Regions from separate parts of the Vibrio splendidus genome, predicted to be linked through region 2. Evidence: predicted binding sites of a transcription regulator. Region 2 holds the regulator's gene; each other region holds the start of a gene.

Region 1 (5,065 bases), 1.0 Mb from region 2:
TCGATATGACTTTGTTGAGCGCGAAGCCTGTTTTGCATGGTCTCTGAGGCTGAGCAAATCATCTGTTCGCACATCTCGTGTTTGAATTGATCGAATGCTTTCGGATCGCTTTTCGCGAGTTGGACCAGTTCATCAAAAGGGGGCAGTTTTTGATTGGGCTGTGGATGTGCCATGATTCCTTCCTTAGCATTAAGCATGTTTCATATGCTTTAAGCTTAAGAAAGAAATTTGTACAAATTTTAATCTATTGGTGTTTTCTCAATATTGAGACAGGATCAGTAACTTGGCGTTAGGGTATAAGTACAACGACGCTCGCCAGTAATGATGTGTTCAGTGCGGATCACATGACATTCATCTTTGAGTAATTCTTTGAAAACATTGAGCTCAGATTGGCACAGGCTAGGGCAGCGAGTCGCAGCCTTGCAGATAGGGCAGTGGTTCTCGATCAAGATGTAGTGATCGTCATGCTCTTGAAGTTCAGCCATGTAGCCTTCGTCTTCACGCAGCTGGGTGAGTTTTTTAAGCTTGCTGATCAGCGAGTCACAATCAGACAGCGCGGTTTGATATTGCTTAAGGGTGTGTTGTTCACGCTCGGCCGCAACCTTAGCTAACCCCTCTTTACCAAACAGATTCTCGACAGCATCGATCACTTGAATGGTGAGCTCACCATGTCGATCTGAAAATTGACCATGGCCTTGTTGAGTCAGGGACCAGTGGCGAGTCGGGCGACCCACTTTTACTTTAACATCATGAAACGCAAGAATACCGTCATCTTCCAAACTTTGTAGGTGCTGTCTGGCACCCATTGTCGTCATGCCAAATTCTTCTGACAGTTGTTTCGCGGTTACCGCGCCTTGACGCTTAATGGTCTGTAAGATTTTGTCGCTTGTTTTCATACTATCTCTACCTAATGAACCTTACTATTATGAGGCAAGGTGTTTATAAAGCAAACCATTTACTATGGCGTAGGTGAAATGCACAGGTTATTGATGGCCAATAAAACAAAAGGCTGATACTTGGTATCAGCCTTCGCGTGTTCTGTTGAACCTAGTTTAGGTTTACAGGATGTGACCAATCACTTCTGGGTCTTTACGTTCTAGATAGTGAATAGACTTGATGCGACGAATAGTACGGCAGCGACCACGGATAAGCAGTGTTTCTGTAGTTGCGATATTGCCTGTACGTGTGATGCCCTCTAGAAGGTCACCCTTAGTAATGCCGGTTGCTGAGAATACAACGTTGTCGCTACGAGCCATGTCTTCCATCTTCAATACGATGCCCGCCGTTACGCCCATTTCTGCACAACGCTCTAGTTCAAGCTCACCGTGTTTGCGGTTCTCTTCTGTATCGCCTTTTACTTCATGACGAGGAAGCAGACGTGCGTGCATGTCGCCGTCGAGTGCGCGAATAACCGCAGCCGAAACCACGCCTTCAGGCGCGCCGCCGATGCAGTACATTACGTCGACTTCACTGTCTGGCATACACGTGAGGATAGAAGCAGCAACATCACCATCTGGCACTGCGAATACACGAACGCCCATTGCTTGCATATCGGCAATCACTTGATCATGACGTGGCTTAGCCAGTGTGGTTACTACCAGTGTATCGAGTGTTTTACCTAGTGCTTTCGCAATGTTTTCTAGGTTTTCTGTCAGTGGCAGTTCTAGGTCAATCACGCCTTTTGCGCCAGGACCAACAACCAATTTTTCCATGTACATGTCAGGTGCTTTTAGGAAGCTACCTTTTTCGCCTGCAGCCAATACAGCCAATGCATTTGATTGGCCCATTGCTGTCATGCGTGTCCCCTCAATTGGGTCAACGGCGATATCTACCGCATCACCGCCAATACCGACGTTTTCGCCGATGTATAGCATAGGTGCATCATCGATTTCACCTTCGCCGATAACGATCTCGCCGCTAATTTCGGTTTTGTTCAGTAGGCTACGCATTACTTCTACAGCAGCGCCATCTGCAGCGTTTTTATCGCCGCGGCCAAGCCACTTGTAACCAGCTAGTGCTGCACCTTCAGTGACACGAGAGAATGACATTGCTAAATCGCGTTTCATGCGGACTCCAAAATTTTCAAAAGGGGAATAGAAATTTCGCGGCGAATTTTACCATATCCCAAAGGAAACGTTTGCCTTTTTGTTTTTTGGGGATTGCTCTTGATCAATTTGCGGGTGAAAACAGGTAATATTCATCAAAATAATCAGTCTGTTGTCGCGGTAGTAATAATTCACGTCAATATTCGGTAAAAAGCGCTGTTTTTTTCATCGAATGGCGCAAAATATCGAATATATTGAGTGTTTATCCTTGCTCTGCTGAGTAGAATGGGGAAATAAGTGGAGTAGACCTTCACCATCAAACGGATAACTTAAAGGTAGGCCAGAATGTCTTTTGAAGTACTAGAGCAGCTAGAAGCAAAAATTCAAACAGCAGTAGATACAATTGCACTTCTTCAAATGGAAGTGGAAGAGCTTAAAGAAGAGAAACAAGCACTAGCAACAGAAGCTGGTGAGCTTAAAGAAAGCCGTCACGAGCTAGAGCAAAAAACTCAGCAAATGCAGGAAGAGCATTCAGCGTGGCAAGATCGCATCCGTAACCTTCTTGGTAAAATGGATGACGTAGAGTAATTGACTCTTCAGATTTAAAAAAACGCCCGCTACTGAGTAGCGGGCGTTTTTGTTTGTATTCTTATGCTTCGTGTTCTTATGGTTGTTTTATTATTTGAAGCTGAGTGAGAGTTACTCGATCTCTTCTTCTTCAACATCCAGATCAAGTTCTACATCTAAAGGCTCTGCCGAAAGAATAATACCGGTGTTGTCAGCGTAGAGGTAATCTTCCGGTAAGAAGGTTACGCTGCCAAAGTTGACCGGTACGTCCAATTCGCCGACACCTGCTTGGCTCGCACCAACAGGGATTGAAGCCAAAGCCTGAATACCAATGTTCATGTCTTCTAGCTCATCGACTTCACGAACACAGCCGTAAACCACAATACCTTCCCACTCATTGTCTTCGACAAGTAGGGCAATCTCAGCATCGATCAGCGCTTTGCGTAGTGAGCCGCCACCATCGATTAACAACACACGTCCCAGACCATCTTGCTCTAATACGGAGCGAATCAAAGCATTGTCTTCAAAACACTTTAATGTCGTGATCTGTCCTGCGAAGGATGCACGTCCACCGAAGTTGCTGAACATGGGCTCCACGACATCAACTTGATCCAAATATATGTCGCACAGTGCTGAAGTGTTGTATTCCATTAGTATACCTTTTGAACAATGAGCTTACTTTGAGTATATCGGTGCTTGATCCCTTTGCAATGATTAGTCTCATTTAACTCAATAGAGTTTGAGCTACGACAACCCCTGCAAACAATAGGTTAGTGACCAGTGAGCATTTCACAATCACTGGCATCATTGGTGCAATCTGCGCTGGTTTTTCGGTTTCCCAAACGGCCTTGCCATGTTTGTAAACAATAACAATGCTCAATAAAAACGGCAGGCTGATCCAGACCGGTTTTTCTTGAATCAGTAGGTAGATAGCGAAAGAAGCAAGGGCGAGCCCAAGCAGTGCAAAATGATAGTGCTTGGCTTTGCGTTGCCCTAGGCGAACCGCCATGGTGCGCTTACCACATTCACTGTCGTTCTCTATATCACGCATGTTGTTGATGTTGAGTACCGCAACCGCCATTAATCCACAGCCTAAGGCCGGAAGAAATAGGCTTGGCTCAACATGACCAGTGTGTAGGAAGTATGTGCCTGAAACGCCTAACAAACCGAAGAAGATAAATACCGATAAGTCGCCAAGGCCAATATAACCATAAGGTTTATTGCCCACTGTGTAAGCGATGGCAGCCATTATGGCTAATACGCCTAACGCGATGAAAGATAAGATGCTTTCAATCGAGGTTAAGGCATGAAAAATAAGAATCAGCCCAGCGAGCATGGTAAACACGATGTTGAGGATGATGGCTTGCTTCATGGTTTTCGCGGTCACCGCGCCGGATTGCATTGCGCGTGTTGGCCCCAGACGGTTTTCGTTGTCTGTGCCTTTTACTGCGTCACCATAGTCATTGGCTAGGTTCGATAAAATTTGTAATAAGGTGGCAGTTAAAAAAGCCAGTAGGGCTATTGATAGAGAAAACTGACCGCCGGCGAACGCTAAACTACTTCCTGTAAGAATAGAGACGAGTGCGAGAGGCAGAGTTTTTGGTCGTGCGGCATCAAGCCAAATCAGTAGAGATTGTTTCATCGTAGGTCTATTTCTTTGTAAGTCTTCGTTTCAAACTGTGATTTGAGTATACGCCCATTTTTCGGGTAATAAAAAGCCCACTCGAAAGTGGGCCTTGAATTCGCTTATTAGCTGCTATTTCTTTGAGATAGAGCAATAAGTTGGAGTTTTGTGTGCTACAGGATGAAGCGACTTAGGTCTTCGTCTTCTACGAGCTCGCCAAGCTTAGATATTACATAAGCTTCATCAATCAGCAATTTACTGCCTGCTCGGTCTGTTGCGTCAAATGAAATTTCATCCATTAGGCGCTCCATGACGGTGTGTAAACGACGCGCACCGATGTTTTCAGTGGTTTCGTTCACACGCCATGCTGCGTCTGCAATCTGGTTGATGCCATCTTCAGTGAACTCAATGCCGACATCTTCTGTTTTCATCAGGGCAATGTACTGCTCGGTCAGTGACGCCTTTGGTTCAGTAAGAATACGTTTGAAGTCATGTGCAGAAAGCGCTTCAAGTTCTACGCGGATTGGTAGACGACCTTGCAGTTCAGGGATCAGGTCAGATGGCTTAGCCACTTGGAAAGCACCTGATGTGATAAACAAGATGTGGTCAGTTTTAACCATGCCGTGCTTCGTTGATACTGTGCTGCCTTCGATTAGAGGCAGTAGGTCACGTTGAACACCTTCACGAGATACGTCTGGGCCTGAGCTGTCGCCACGCTTACAGATTTTGTCGATCTCATCGATGAATACGATGCCGTTGTTTTCAGCGTTGAAGATCGCGCTCTCTTTTAGCTCTTCTTGGTTCACAAGCTTCGCAGCTTCTTCTTCTG
Region 2 (5,065 bases):
GGCTCAGCCTCAATAAACTCAACCGAATCAGTAAACTGAATTTTATCAGTAGACATAATCTTACCTGTAGACATAGTCTTATCTGTAGATTCGGCCAGATAGGCAAGACTGATTAACCAAGTAATTTGCAGGTTTCCAGTTCGTAAACACTAGAAGCTAAGCAATAAAAAAGCCGAGACATCAATGATGTCTCGGCTTTTTACGTTTAAATATCGTTGTTGATTAATCACTCCCGCAGGAAATCAATCACCAGCGAACATGTAACCTTCACCGTGAACCGTTACAAAAATTTGTGGATTCTTAGGGTCAAACTCCATCTTCGCACGCATACGACGGATTAACACATCGATAGTTCGATCGTTTGGAGCATCCACTCGGTGACTGATCATATTCAGAATGCGTTCACGACTTAATACCTGGTTAGGATAAGAAGAGAGCGCAACCAACAGTTCATATTCAGCTTTAGTCAGTTTTACCGGTTCGCCGTTTTTGCTTAGCGCACGACGAGGGATATCAAACGTCCACTCACCAAAACGAACCACAGATTCGTCTTCAGTCTCTTCAACCTTACCTGCTGCTGTTTTACGAGCGGCAGAAATGCGCCAAAGTAGGTTTTTAACTCGAACCAATAACTCGCGAAGTTCGAAGGGTTTAGTAACGTAATCGTCAGCGCCCATTTCAAGGCCAACGATTTTGTCGATGCTATCCGTGCGTCCAGTAACTAAAATAATTCCAATGTCTGATTGACTGCGTAATTCGCGAGTTAGCATCAATCCATCTTCGCCTGGTAAGTTGATGTCCAGCATAATGAGGTCAACGTTGTTTTCTTCTAACACGTTTCTCATTTGAGCGCCGCTTTCTGCTTCGCTTACTGTGTAACCTTCGTTCTGGAAGTATCCGACCAGTTTACTGCGGGTTACCACATCATCTTCTACGACTAATACGTGATAGCTCATCTACACCACTTTTCTTATTTAATAGTTTCAGTGACTATTCTATTCATAACTCGTAACAATTCTAGTGGTACACAAGATAAAAGCCAGAAACATGGATCTTTTTTGATACAAGACAATCTTAAACCTTGCTATTTATCGTCCATCGCAATTCAATATAGGCATTACTACTAACGAGTAACTTTGCGTTTCGCAAATAACCTTGTTATTCAGCCTTGGTGTGCTTATGCACTAGTGACTTCAAGATGCATATAAGTAACACCACAAGACTAAATCAGGATCTAAGAAATGAAAGATACGAAAGCGTTCAACGAGCAAAGAGCAGAAATATACTGGTGGCTATCAAGCTTATTCGCTAAAGAGCTCACTCAAGAAGAACTCGATCACTACCACTCTGTTGAAATTCGTTCTTTCCTAACTGGTTTAGGCGAAAATGAAACACTAAAGCCAGCGATCGATAGCCTAGTGGATGCGCTAAACCGCCTACAAACGCGTGAAGATGCTCAACTAGAATTGTCTGCTGACTTCTGTGACTTATTCTTAAAAACAGATAAGCATGGCGCACTTCCTTACGCTTCTATGTATATCGGTGAGACTGGCCTTTTGAATGATAAGCCAGCAAAAGATATGGAAGAGATCATGGCTAAGCACAACTTAGTGGTGAACCAAGACCTAAAAGAACCAGCTGACCACATCGCTATCGAACTCGACTTCCTTGGCAACTTGATCATCCGTTCTAATGAAACTGAGCTTGAAGAAGAGCTAGAAAAATCGTTCATTGTTCAACAGCAATTTATCGAGCAACAACTTCTTACTTGGGTACCAAAGTTCAACGTTAAATGTCATGACGTTGACGAATTCGGTTTCTACGCATCAGTCTCATCTCTGTTACTTGCATTCTGCAAATTGGACACACAATACCTCGCTGGTGAATAAGCTTATTGGATGACTCGTTAAATAAATTCAGAAGAATGTGACAATTCACCCGGATTTCCGGGTGAATTTTATTGCGAGTAATTTCTAGTCAGTCTAAAATTGTGACCGCAAACGATAAAATATGAAACATTCACGAAATGCTATGCTTATTATAGTTTTGAGCATTTCGGTGTTAAGACAAGCCGCTCAATAGCGGTTTTTTGTTTTTTAGCACTTTAGTACCCAAAGAGCCCTACAAATTTAAGCTCTTAGTTAGGTAGCTTAACGGCTACTTCATTCCGTACTTTGGGAAAGTAGCTTCTAATAGGATAAAACCATGGCCACTATAAAAGATGTCGCTCGCTTAGCAGGCGTATCAACAACAACCGTTTCTCACGTAATCAACAAAACTCGCTTTGTTGCAGAAGCGACGCAAGAAAAAGTAAATAAAGCCGTAGACGAACTGAACTATGCACCAAGTGCCGTTGCTCGTAGTTTGAAGTGCAATACAACCCGCACTATCGGCATGCTAGTTACTCAATCAACTAACCTATTCTTCTCTGAAGTTATCGATGGTGTTGAAAGCTACTGCTACCGTCAAGGTTACACTTTGATCCTGTGTAATACGGGCGGTATCTATGAGAAGCAACGTGACTACATTCGAATGCTTGCAGAGAAACGTGTAGATGGCATCTTAGTTATGTGTTCTGACCTAACTGAAGAGCTGAGAGGCATGTTAGACCGTCACGCTGACATTCCTAAAGTGATTATGGATTGGGGCCCTGAGAGTTCTCAAGCAGATAAGATCATCGACAACTCTGAAGAAGGTGGTTACCTAGCGACCAAATACCTCATTGATCACGGTCACTCCAAGATTGCTTGTTTAAGTGGCCACTTAGACAAAGCGGCATGTGTTGAACGCATCGCGGGTTACAAACGCGCACTCAACGAAGCTAAGATTGCTGCCGATGATAACATGATCATTGAAGGTAACTTCGAGTGTGATACTGCGGTTCTTGCGGCAGAGAAAATCATTAAGATGGTAGATCGCCCAACGGCCGTATTCTGTTTTAACGACACGATGGCACTCGGCCTAATGAGCAGACTGCAAGAGAAAGGAATTCGTATCCCTGAAGATATTTCAGTGATCGGCTATGACAACATCGAGCTGGCTGAATACTTCTCTCCGCCGTTAACAACGGTTCACCAACCCAAACGTCGTGTTGGTAAGAACGCTTTCGAAATTTTGTTAGAACGCATTAAAGATAAAGACCATGAAAAGCGTGTGTTCGAAATGCATCCTGAAATTGTTGAGCGAAGCACAGTTAAAACGTTAAATTAATTGATAAATTCAGTTTAATATAATTAAGCGCACCTTTAGGTGCGCTTTTTTTATCAACAACATGAATGAACCTGGTATCATACTGGAAAGATCATTAATTGAAGCAATATCACATTTTGAAATAACAAGTGTGAGCCTCATTCAACAAAAACTTTATTCTATTCAATCAGTCACGCACAGGGCAAATCACTTGAAAGAGTGAGACGCAAAGCTTCCGGCCTAAACCACTCGTTGGTATGGTAGCGGGGTTACCGATGGCAAAATGCAGTAACTACTAATAATTTAGTAATTTACGGCTAATTGACAATTTAATTGCAACATTTTGCTAATCTCTCGGACCTGCTTATTTGGTGGCGTAGTTCAAATACACCGAGATAAATAACATGGATAAACCGATACTAAAGGATTCAATGAAATTATTTGAATCCCTAGGAAAAATAAAATCACGCTCGATGTTTGGTGGCTTCGGTCTTTTTGCTGATGACACTATGTTTGCTCTGGTTGTAAATGACCAGTTGCACATACGAGCAGACAAATGCACAACGAAACAGTTCGAACAACAAGGGTTTCAACCGTACGTCTACAAAAAACGTGGTTTCCCTGTCGTTACTAAATATTTCGCTTTACCTGAAGGCCTGTGGCAAGACCAAGAGAAAATCTTGCAGCTTGCAACGACGTCTCTGGGTTTTGCTAAAGAAGAAAAAGCTGAGCAATCTTCAGCTAAGCCTACTCGACTCAAAGATCTGCCCAACCTTCGACTCGCCACTGAGCGTATGTTGAAAAAAGCAGGGATCGATTCCGTAGAACGTTTATATGAATCTGGCTCTGTAAACGCATTTAACGCCATCAAAGAATCACATGCGTCTTCTGTCAGTATTGAACTACTTTGGGCGTTAGAAGGCGCGATCAATGGCACACATTGGTCTGTTATACCGCAGCAGCGTCGTGAAGAGCTTATCAATCGCGTCAATTAACATTGTCAGTGCAAATTATCTATATAACTAAGCCGCATTTACTGCGGCTTTTTTTATATCTGCTGAAAGTTAATCTATGCTTTGCCTGTCTATCTATACTAATGGTATACATTGAAAATTTGGAGGAAGTATCAATGAGTAAGAAAATGATATTGGGTATTGTGTTGGTCGTAACCATCGTCTTGTTAGGCGTCAATTTCGGCCAATACCTAACGCTTGAAAATGCCAAGGCCCAACAAGCCGTTTTAAATGACTACATTGATAGCAACTTCATTGCTGCCGCTGCTATCTATTTTGTCGCGTATATAATGATTACTGCTTTCTCCATTCCTGGTGCCGCTGTTGTGACCCTATTAGGGGCCGCGCTATTTGGCTTCTGGAACAGCTTGCTGCTGGTATCTTTCGCGAGTGCGATCGGTGCGACCTTAGCATTCTTAAGTAGCCGTTATCTGTTACGTGACTGGATTCAAACCAAGTTTGGTGACAAATTAGCAACGATTAACAAGGGCGTTGAAAAAGACGGAGCATTTTACTTATTTTCTCTGCGTCTGATTCCTGTCTTCCCGTTTTTCCTTATCAATCTGTTGATGGGTCTAACACCGATGTCAGTGAGTCGTTACTACATTACGAGTCAAATAGGGATGTTACCGGGTACTGCTGTTTTCTTGAATGCTGGTACTCAACTCGCGGAAATTGATTCACTTTCGGGTATCGTGTCCCCTTCAGTACTATTGTCATTTGCCTTACTGGGTGTATTCCCAATCATTGCTAAATGGTTGATGAATAAATTTCGCTCAGCACCTGTGGCTGAATAACGTATATAACTGAATAACGTATACTTATAATAGCTAAATAACGCATATAGCCAGATAAGGTTCTAT
Region 3 (5,065 bases), 390 kb from region 2:
GAGCGCGAATGTGCCAACTGATATTTGTTTTAGCTTTACTGGTCTTATGCAGCGTGGAGGCAATACCGGCCCGCACCGCGATGGCTGGGGTATTACTTTCTATGAAGGAAAGGGTTTCCGTACGTTTAAAGATCCTAACCCTAGTTGTGAATCCAAGATCGCTGAGTTGGTTCAAAACTACCCAATTAAAAGTCAAGCTGTTGTCAGTCATATCCGTCAAGCCAATCGTGGTGGCGTTAATCTAGAAAATACTCACCCATTTACCCGTGAGCTTTGGGGACGATACTGGACCTTCGCCCATAATGGCCAATTAACGGATTACGATGATCTGGTTAGTGGTCGTTTCAGACCGGTCGGTGAGACGGACAGTGAACTGTCTTTCTGTTGGTTAGTGAAACAACTAGAAGATCGTTTTCCTGAGCCACCTCAAGACATGGAAGGTATGTTTCGCTTTGTCGCTGAGTGTTGTGACCAGCTAAGAGAGAAAGGCGTCTTCAACATGTTACTCAGTGATGGCGAGTACGTGATGACCTACTGTACGAATCATTTGTACTGGATAACAAGACGCGCGCCTTTTGGTAATGCGAGCCTGATTGATGAAGATGTTGAGATAAACTTCCAAGAAGAGACCACGCCGAATGATGTGGTCACGGTGGTAGCAACTCAGCCTCTAACATGCAATGAAGAGTGGTTTAGAATGAAGCCGGGCGAATACGCGTTGTTTCATTTTGGTGAGCTGATCGGCAATAACCACAAAGCATTGGAAGATGTTGCTTATGCACCTAAAAAGGTTGCAAGCCAAGCACCAACTGAGCCATTGAGCTAAACGTTCCGAATAGTATCATTTTTGATCCGAACAAAAGAAAGGCCGCTTACTGAACTAATAAGTCAGTAAGCGGCCTTTTTGTTTTCTGATTTTTAAGGGCTGCTCTTCAGTGATTTACTTTTTATTCCGTGATTTACTATTGCGCGAACAGCTATACAAATTACTCTTCTGCGTAACCGTGATTGCCTAATACTTTACCGTCTAAGACAGCTTGCCCGTTTACCATCGATAAACGATCTTCGGCAAACCATTTACAGACCATAGGGTAAATGCAGTGTTCTTGAGTCAGCACTCGACTTGCTAACATGTCAGCATCATCATCTTCAAATACTGGCACCTTAGCCTGTAAGATCACAGGGCCACCATCGAGTTCTTCGGTAACAAAGTGAACGCTGGTGCCGTGTTCTTTGTCTTGCGCATCAATGGCACGCTGGTGGGTGTGTAGGCCTGGGTACTTAGGTAACAGAGAAGGGTGGATATTGATCATTTTTCCCGCGTAATGGCGAACAAACTCTGAACTCAGAATGCGCATATAGCCAGCGAGTACGATTAGATCGGGTTGGTACGCATCGATCTGAACCATCAATTCATGATCAAACTCTTCACGGGAGTTAAATTCTTTTGGATTCACCGAGTGAGCGTCAACACCTGCTGATTTTGCACGCTCTAGACCAAAAGCATCCGCTTTATTTGAGAAAACGGCCTTAACAGAGGCGTCAATCGTGTGGCTGTCACAGGCATCCAAAATGGCTTGCAAGTTACTTCCGCTTCCTGAGACTAAAACGACGATGTTTTTCTTAGAGTGACTGTTATTCATAGAATGGCTGTTCTTCATAGAGTGGGTCATGCGATTGGTTAACTGAAGTATTTACAATGTACCTACATAAACTAAGGTTTTCTGCGGGCTAAATAGCAAAATGAGGACCATAAGGTCCTCATTGATTAACTAAGTAAGCGAACGCATCACTTATTTGATTTCAACTTGCTCTTCGCCAGCTTCAGCGTTAGCAATTTCACCGATAACCCAAGCGTTTTCGCCTTCAGCTTTCAGCAGTTCAACAGCAGCGTCTGCTTGATCTTTAGGTAGAGCAACAACTAGGCCTACACCACAGTTGAAAGTGCGGTACATTTCAAATGTCTCCACGTTACCTTTCTCTTGTAGCCAGTTGAAGATAGCAGGCCATTCCCAGCTCTTGCCATCAATGACTGCTTTAGTACCTTCAGGAAGTACGCGTGGGATGTTTTCCCAGAAACCACCACCTGTGATGTGCGAGATAGCATGAATGTCATGCTCAGCAATCATCTTAAGTGCCGACTTGATGTAAATCTTAGTAGGTTCTAGTAGGTGCTCACCAATAGTACGACCTTCTAGCTCTTCACTTTTATCAGCACCAGAAACTTCTAGAACTTTACGAATCAAAGAGTAACCGTTTGAGTGTGGACCACTTGAGCCAACAGCGATAAGTGCGTCGCCTGCTGCTACTTTAGTGCCATCAATGATGTCAGCCTTTTCTACAACACCAACACAGAAGCCAGCAACGTCGTAGTCGTCGCCTTCGTACATGCCTGGCATTTCAGCTGTTTCGCCACCGATTAGTGCACAACCTGCTTGAACACAACCTTCAGCAATACCTGAAACAACGTCTGCAGCTGTATCTACATCTAGCTTACCTGTTGCGTAGTAGTCTAGGAAGAATAACGGCTCACCACCTTGAACGATTAAGTCGTTCACACACATTGCCACTAGATCGATACCAATGGTGTCGTGTTTTTTCAGATCCAAAGCAAGGCGAAGTTTAGTACCAACACCATCAGTACCTGAAACAAGTACTGGCTCTTTGTATTTCGTTGGAAGTTCACATAGGGCGCCAAAGCCACCAATACCGCCCATTACTTCAGGGCGACGAGTGCGTTTAACAGCACCTTTGATACGGTCTACTAGTGCATTACCTGCGTCGATATCAACACCAGCGTCTTTGTAGCTTAGAGAAGAAGTATTACCACTCACGGGATAGTCCTCGAACTTAAGTTGGATGTGAAAACGGCGCTATTCTAACAGGGCTTGATTACCAAGAGCAAACGTTTGCGCGGTTTTTTTTATTAGAATAAAGATTCTGAAATAACCCCACAGTTCGTGTATAATCTACAGGTTTGTTTAAATATTGCCGGAGTTGGAAATGAAAGTTGTTGAAGTGAAACACCCGCTAGTAAAACATAAAATTGGCCTGATGCGTGAAGGTGACATTAGCACTAAGCGTTTTCGTGAGCTAGCGACAGAAGTGGGTAGCCTTCTAACATACGAAGCGACATCAGATTTTGAAACTGAGCGTGTGACGATTAACGGTTGGAACGGTCCAGTAGAAGTTGACCAAATTAAAGGTAAAAAAGTAACGGTAGTGCCAATCCTACGTGCTGGTCTAGGCATGATGGACGGCGTTCTTGAGCACATCCCAAGTGCACGTATCAGCGTTGTTGGTATCTACCGTGACGAAGAAACGCTTGAGCCGGTACCATACTTCAACAAGCTTGCATCTAACATCGACGAGCGTATTGCTCTAGTGGTAGATCCAATGCTTGCGACAGGTGGTTCTATGATCGCGACTATCGACCTTATGAAAGAGAAAGGTTGTAAGCACTTTAAAATTCTTGTGCTTGTTGCTGCTCCTGAAGGTATCGCTGCTCTAGAAAAAGCGCACCCAGATGTTGAGCTGTACACGGCTGCAATCGATGAGAAGCTAAACGACAAGGGCTACATTGTTCCTGGTCTTGGCGATGCTGGTGATAAGATCTTCGGTACTAAGTAATTCAGTTTCGGTTTAAGTTAATTTAAAGAGTTTTAAATTTAACTGAACCTGCTTAATTAGCCGTATAAATAAAAGGGAGAGCATTCGATGCTCTCCCTTTTTTGATCTTGTTAGGTTGTGATTTTTTGAATCCAGCCTTACCGATAAATTAATCGATTTGAGCTTTGTCTACTACGGTGTTGTCGCCTAATTCTTCTGGGAGGACTAGGTTAAGTAGGATTGCCACGATACCGCATAAGCTTACGCCCTGTAGGCTAAAGTCGCCGATGCCAAATGCCATGCCGCCAATACCGAAGACTAACGTAATACCCACAATCACAAGGTTGCGTGATTTATGTAGGTCTACTTTATTCTGAATTAGAGTATTCAAGCCTACCGTCGCGATAGAACCAAACAGTAGAATCATGATGCCGCCCATCACAGGAACTGGGATCGTTTGCAGAAGAGCGCCTAGCTTACCTACTAGAGCCAGAACAATCGCTGTTACTGCTGCCCAAGTCATGATCACTGGGTTGAATGCTTTAGTCAGCATTACAGCACCCGTTACTTCACTGTAGGTTGTATTGGGTGGCGCGCCCAGCATAGAAGCGGCAATCGTTGCCACACCATCACCAGTAATAGTGCGGTGTAAGCCTGGCTTCTTAAGGTAGTCTTTACCGGTTACGTTCGAGATAGCAAGCATGTCGCCCACGTGCTCAACAGCAGGTGCAATTGCCACAAACACCATAAAGAAGATAGCGTTGATGTTGAACTCTGGTGCCGTGAAGTTTGGTAGCGCTAACCAAGCTGCTTGAGCTACGGGGGTAAAATCAACGACACCGTATACCAAGCTCGTTACGTAACCCGCAACAATGCCACCAAAGATAGGCAATAATTTAAGGAAGCCTTTCGAGAAAACACTGATGACAATCGTCACTAGCAATGAAATAGACGAGATCCATAACGCGGCGTCTGCATCGATAAGTTGAACCGCACCATCGCCGGTTTTACCTAGCGCCATGTTTACTGCAACAGGCGCAAGACCTAAGCCGATAACCATGATCACAGGGCCAACCACCACGGGTGGAAGTAGTTTATGGATGAAGGCTACGCCACGCACTTTAATCAACGCGCCCATTAAGACATACACAACACCTGCTGCCATTAGGCCGCCCATGGTTGCACCGACACCCCAAGTTTGAATACCAAACATGATAGGCGCGATGAATGCAAAAGAAGACGCTAAAAAGATTGGCACTGAACGGCGTGTAATAAGTTGGAATAAAAGGGTACCGATACCCGCGCCAAAGAGTGCTACGTTGGGATCGAGTCCAGTCAGTAGCGGCACTAATACAAGCGCACCAAAAGCTACAAACAGCATTTGTGCACCTTGCAGAGCATTCTTCATGTTATGTCCTTAAAAATGGTCGTTATATGAAAAGTGAAAAATAAAATT
Region 4 (5,065 bases), 240 kb from region 2:
TGATGAATTTTCATTAGCTCCACAATCTCAAGAGTCACAACCTCAAGATCCAGTTTCTCAATACCAATTAGCTCAAGCTTATGAATCGGGTGTCGACGTCCCTTTGAGCACCAGCGATGCATTTTATTGGTACTCGCAATCAGCGGATAACGGCAATGCAAATGCGCAATTTAGGCTGGCTGAATTGTATTTATCTGGGACAGGTGTAGAGCAAAGCAACAAGCTAGCTTTAGAATGGTTTATCAAATCAGCATTGCAAGGTAACAAACGCGCCTCAGTTGAGGTCGCAAAGATCTATGAGTCCTCGCTTGAGAAAGATCTACTCCTACCATTAGATGCATCACAGCTATGGTATGAAGCGGCCTTAAAAGACAACCCTGATGCAGAAGATGGTTACAATCGCGTTCTGGAAGCACAATTTAACCAACAACGCGCCAAACAGATCTCTTCGATTGAGCAGCTCAATGACAACGTCAGTGCAGAAGCCAATACGAATCAACCAAGTACCTTCCCTTCGGCACTAACTTCTAGAGACCAAGCAACACGTTCTAACCTAACAAACTCTGACTATATGATCGGCGCAGTACTGGCCGTTTTAATTGCAATAGTGAGTATCAGCGCGACTCTGGTTGTATCGCGAAAGCGACAGATTCTGAAGTCTGGTGAGTTAAATCAGCAACAGCAGACACTTGAAGCGCAGCTTAGCGCCAAAGACTTCACAATCAAACAGCAAAAGCGCCAACTTCAGACTATCTATAACGAACTGAAGAAGCAGAAAAACAACAAGAGCTTGAACAATTTTCAGGTAGCTTGTGCGCTATTTGGCTACACGCCTAGCTCAATTCCAGACCAGAAAAGCATCAAGATACGATACAAACAATTATCAAAGATCTACCATCCAGATGGTCACGGATGTGACGAAGAAATGAAACGTTTGAACAATGCGCTAAAAACCATTTTACAAAATGTTACAAAACCGTAAACAACTACACATATTAAATTTGCAAGGTCGCAAAGATATCGATTTTATTAGTGTTGCAATCGATCCCCCTCTCAAAAACGGGTAACAAACTATTAACTAATGGGTCTTACTTGTGTCATAATTTGCGCCGAAAATACACCTGACTTAAACAGGTGAGGAGAGAATATGTTCACAATAGAAGGCGTTTGTGATTGGTGCAAAAAGCCAAGCCTAGTTAAAAAGCACGACTACCTAGATGGTAAGTGTCATCATGCATGTAAAGAGTGCAATGATATTGCAACCATTGATGTTCGCCAGTTCAATATTGGTGAAATGGAAATGAGAGCAAAACTCTCCCAAGCGACATTGAGATAAGCAACACCGTTGAAATATAAGAAAGCGCCTAAGGCGCTTTTTTTGTGTCTGTGGTTTTAGATCTTCTCTCTTCTCTCTTCTCTCTTCTCTCTTCTCTCTTCTCTCTTCTCTCTTCTCTCTTCTCTCTTCTCTCTTCTATACAGGTGTATACAGTACTTTTCTGTCAAAACCACTGTATACACCTGTATAAAGCTCACATTTTTTCAACTTATGAGACAAAACAGCAAATTCATTCGAATTTAATTTATTAAATAATTTCAATCACTTAACAACATCCTACCTATCACTTCAGACAAAATCGTCCAATAATCCCGCAAAAAACGCTTGATCTTATAAGCAACTAAAACTACTGTATACACATACAGCATGTATATAAGGACAGCAAAATGATTCAAGCACACGTTAAAGCCCAACACTCTAGCCCGCTAGTTCACTGCGCATTTACATCAGTTTCTCGTAAAAGCAAAAATTCAAACGAGGAAGCGTTATTTGCAAGAATGGCGTTGCTGTCCAACCAACATCAGTGGCTACTGTTTACCGCTCAAACACCGAGACCATCCGCCAAGCAGCTGAAGCAACATAATGTTTGCTGCGACCGAGTTATTCATATGAAAGCCTCTCATCAAATGACTGAGGTAGAAACCGTCGAGAAAGCCATTCGCTCTAAGAATGCGAGTGCGATTGTGGCAAGTGCATCGATTGATCAATTCAGTCAGCAATATCTAAGAACATTAGGAATGCGCTTTCAGTGTGAAGTCTTCTTTATGGATGCGAATTCAGAGCGTATTCACTAAGCCACCTTGCTTAATATCATGTTGGCTTAATAACATTGTTGGCTCAAAAACATAGCCCATACACATAGCTTAATCTTTTAGCTAACAAACTTAAGTTAACTTAACAGCATAGCTCCAAAACACAGTCCAAATATACTGCCTTCCCCTGCCCTACGATTCGCCTATTTTTTGGCGAATTGTTAGGCGGGGGTTTTTATTTAAACAATAGATTTAGCAATCGTTTGCTTTTTATCTGGAAGGAAATAGTAGATTGAGTATAATGCCCGTCTAATCATGTGCACACCGCACTTCTCTGTATGACGTTTGATAAAAGATAGGAATGTCTAAATGAGCCTTGCTGATCAAGTTCTTGCCGTAAATGATGACCTACCAATCCGTACTGACAAACCTGTCCACAGTGGCAAAGTTCGCTCAGTCTACTGGTTAACTGAAGAAGATAGTCAACGACTAATCAAAGAGAAAGGCTACGATGTAGCACCAGATGCGCCTTTAGCAATCATGGTGATCAGTGACCGTATCTCTGCATTTGATTGTATCTGGCGTGGTGAAGGTAATCTTAAAGGTGTTCCCGGTAAGGGAGCGGCTCTGAATGCTATCTCTAACCACTGGTTCAAATTGTTTAAAGACAACGGACTTGCTGACAGTCATATTCTTGATATCCCCCACCCGTTTGTATGGATTGTACAAAAAGCTCGCCCAGTTATGATTGAAGCGATTTGTCGTCAATACATCACCGGCTCAATGTGGCGTGCATACGCAAACGGCGAACGTGAATTCTGTGGTATCGAGATGCCTGAAGGCCTCGAGAAAGACAAGAAGCTACCTGAGCTACTGATCACGCCTTCAACAAAAGGGATTTTGAAAGGTATCCCTGGTGTTCCAGAAGCTGACGATGTGAACATCTCGCGTAACAACATCGAAGATAACTTCGCAGCGTTCAACTTTACTCAAGCAAGCGATATCGCGCACTACGAGAAGCTGTTAAAAGAAGGCTTCAACGTTATCAGCCAAGCACTTGCGAAAGTCGACCAAACCTTTGTGGATACAAAGTTTGAATTTGGTTACGTCAACGATGCTCAAGGTAAAGAAAAGCTGATCTACATGGACGAAGTGGGTACGCCAGATTCATCTCGCATTTGGGATACTCAGGAATACAACAAAGGCAATATCGTTGAAAACTCTAAAGAGGGTTTCCGTCAGTTCTTGCTTAACTACTTCCCTGATGCAGACATTCTTTTGAACAAAGAACGCATGCCAGAACGTGAAGCATTAGCTCGTGACAATGAACTGCCTCTCGATTCACTGATGTCTCTGTCGCGTACTTATCTTGATATCGCAGCGAAAATCACAGGTGCAGAGATCGTACTGAGCGAGAATCCTAAGCAAGAAATCATCGATGTACTGCGTGCTGACTATGGTCTAGTCGACTGATTGCATTCTAGAAAGCGAGTAAGCTCGTAAACACAAGTTTCAGATACTAAAAGGGCCTCATCATTATTGAGGCCCTTTTTACGTGTGCGATTTTTAATATTCTTTGAGCTCGCTTCTAAGCTATATGCTCTAGGCTCTAAGCTCTAAGCTCTAAGCTCTAAGTAATAATGAGAGATTACAACTTGATAGTAAACTCTTCTCCAGTATTCTCGGCGATCACCAAATGACTGCGCGTCTCGATGTACTCTATCTGCTCTTCTTCAAGAGAATATGGCATAACAACTTTGAGCTCATTGATCCCTTCCAGCCTAGCTAGCTTAAGTAAGGTAACAATGTTTGACTCATCACTTTTACGCGTCGACATTGATTTTAATGCCATCTGCCATAAACGATCTTCAGGGCTTGCTAGCTCTTTAATGCTATCTCGCCAGACGGTACTGAATACTGGCGCAATTGTGGTTAGTGCTTCCAGAAAAGTCCATTTTTTACTGCATGAGGCGCCAAGAAAGGTTGTGTAATCGAACTCTACACGCGTCTCTATCTGTTTTTCCATGATGTCCCCCGACACTTTGACAACACAATATACTCAATATCTATCAACTCTTTCTTTATAGCAATAGGATATAGAAGAATAGTCTTTTATGACCTTTTGATTGGTTAAAAAGGCATATAAAAATCAATTTTGTAACAAAATAAGCACTGAATAATCATATATGCACCTATTTGATTAATATTTTAGAGATAAAACTTATCTATCTATTTTATATCAATTATCCGGCTCGCTTTTTTGTATTGAATACGCCAGCCAGACCATGTTGGCAGCTCCCAGCGTTTTGGTGATAACTTTCGGCTACCCGATTGATAGTGAACGTAAATCAGCTTTCGCGCGGGCAAGTATTCTACATCGAGTTGTAAGTCGGCAAGGCTCAGTGCAAACGGGTATTTTTCAGAGAACTCTGAATAGAACCAACTTGGAATCCCATGGAAAGGTATGTCTGCATGGTCGAACATTTCCAATTCGCTCACATCAGTGACACCTAGCACCTCAAGCTGCTCTATCAACCATAGCTCAAAGTTAATGTTCTCAATTTCTGGTGTGTATTGGGTTTGTTCATCGAGACCGAGTTTCACATACAGCTGCCAGTGTTTGATTTCTTGAGTGCGAACCTTTGCAAAACCGGGAAGTTGGACGCCTTTTAACACAAGATCGACAATAGGCTTTAATGATAGTTGCCCTTCAGCCGCGACGAGCTTAGTCGTAATTGTACGGCTTGCGTATACCAAAGCCATCTCGGTAAAGACACCATCATCATTTACTCTTGTTTCACCTTGCTCCCACTCTCCGAGTTCAGCTTCAATGATAAGCTCAAGAGGAATAGGTGCCGTGACCGTCGCTAAGGTCAGTGTTTGCTTAACACCTCTTCCCGGCAAACTATGGGTATCAAGCACCAACATCGCTTGTGCATTGTCCGGGAAACGATTCTGACGGCCGAGTACTGCCTCT

Evidence for each region. The regulator PurR, encoded in region 2, represses purine synthesis genes. The targets are predictions, from matches to a motif close to TNANGNAAACGTTTNCNTNA.
Region 1: a site for PurR is predicted at 2,126-2,145, ahead of glpX (class II fructose-bisphosphatase). Genes of this name have one in related genera too.
Region 3: a site for PurR is predicted at 2,898-2,917, ahead of purM (phosphoribosylformylglycinamidine cyclo-ligase). Genes of this name have one in related genera too.
Region 4: a site for PurR is predicted at 2,340-2,359, ahead of OCU90_RS10525 (phosphoribosylaminoimidazolesuccinocarboxamide synthase). Genes of this name have one in related genera too.

Annotation. Positions count from the first base shown of each region.
Region 1 is NZ_AP025508.1:3,598,203-3,603,267, reverse strand. It holds gene OCU90_RS16205 (DUF3135 domain-containing protein) at 1-173, opposite strand, end outside; gene OCU90_RS16200 (helix-turn-helix transcriptional regulator) at 276-896, opposite strand; gene glpX (class II fructose-bisphosphatase) at 1,059-2,066, opposite strand; gene zapB (cell division protein ZapB) at 2,391-2,633, shown strand; gene rraA (ribonuclease E activity regulator RraA) at 2,745-3,263, opposite strand; gene OCU90_RS16180 (1,4-dihydroxy-2-naphthoate polyprenyltransferase) at 3,337-4,254, opposite strand; gene hslU (HslU--HslV peptidase ATPase subunit) at 4,410-5,065, opposite strand, start outside.
Region 2 is NZ_AP025508.1:2,595,454-2,600,518, forward strand. It holds partial or broken gene elyC (envelope biogenesis factor ElyC) at 1-16, shown strand, start outside; gene torR (two-component system response regulator TorR) at 243-956, opposite strand; gene torD (molecular chaperone TorD) at 1,242-1,889, shown strand; gene purR (HTH-type transcriptional repressor PurR) at 2,206-3,210, shown strand; cyclic di-GMP riboswitch class I at 3,381-3,466, shown strand; gene OCU90_RS11560 (TfoX/Sxy family DNA transformation protein) at 3,594-4,184, shown strand; gene OCU90_RS11565 (TVP38/TMEM64 family protein) at 4,319-4,999, shown strand.
Region 3 is NZ_AP025508.1:2,985,256-2,990,320, reverse strand. It holds gene OCU90_RS13240 (class II glutamine amidotransferase) at 1-826, shown strand, start outside; gene purN (phosphoribosylglycinamide formyltransferase) at 987-1,673, opposite strand; gene purM (phosphoribosylformylglycinamidine cyclo-ligase) at 1,794-2,834, opposite strand; gene upp (uracil phosphoribosyltransferase) at 3,004-3,630, shown strand; gene OCU90_RS13220 (uracil-xanthine permease family protein) at 3,779-5,017, opposite strand.
Region 4 is NZ_AP025508.1:2,356,731-2,361,795, forward strand. It holds gene OCU90_RS10510 (tetratricopeptide repeat protein) at 1-982, shown strand, start outside; gene OCU90_RS10515 (hypothetical protein) at 1,148-1,336, shown strand; gene OCU90_RS10520 (SulA-like leucine-rich domain-containing protein) at 1,723-2,130, shown strand; gene OCU90_RS10525 (phosphoribosylaminoimidazolesuccinocarboxamide synthase) at 2,458-3,561, shown strand; gene OCU90_RS10530 (hypothetical protein) at 3,737-4,114, opposite strand; gene OCU90_RS10535 (helicase-related protein) at 4,318-5,065, opposite strand, start outside.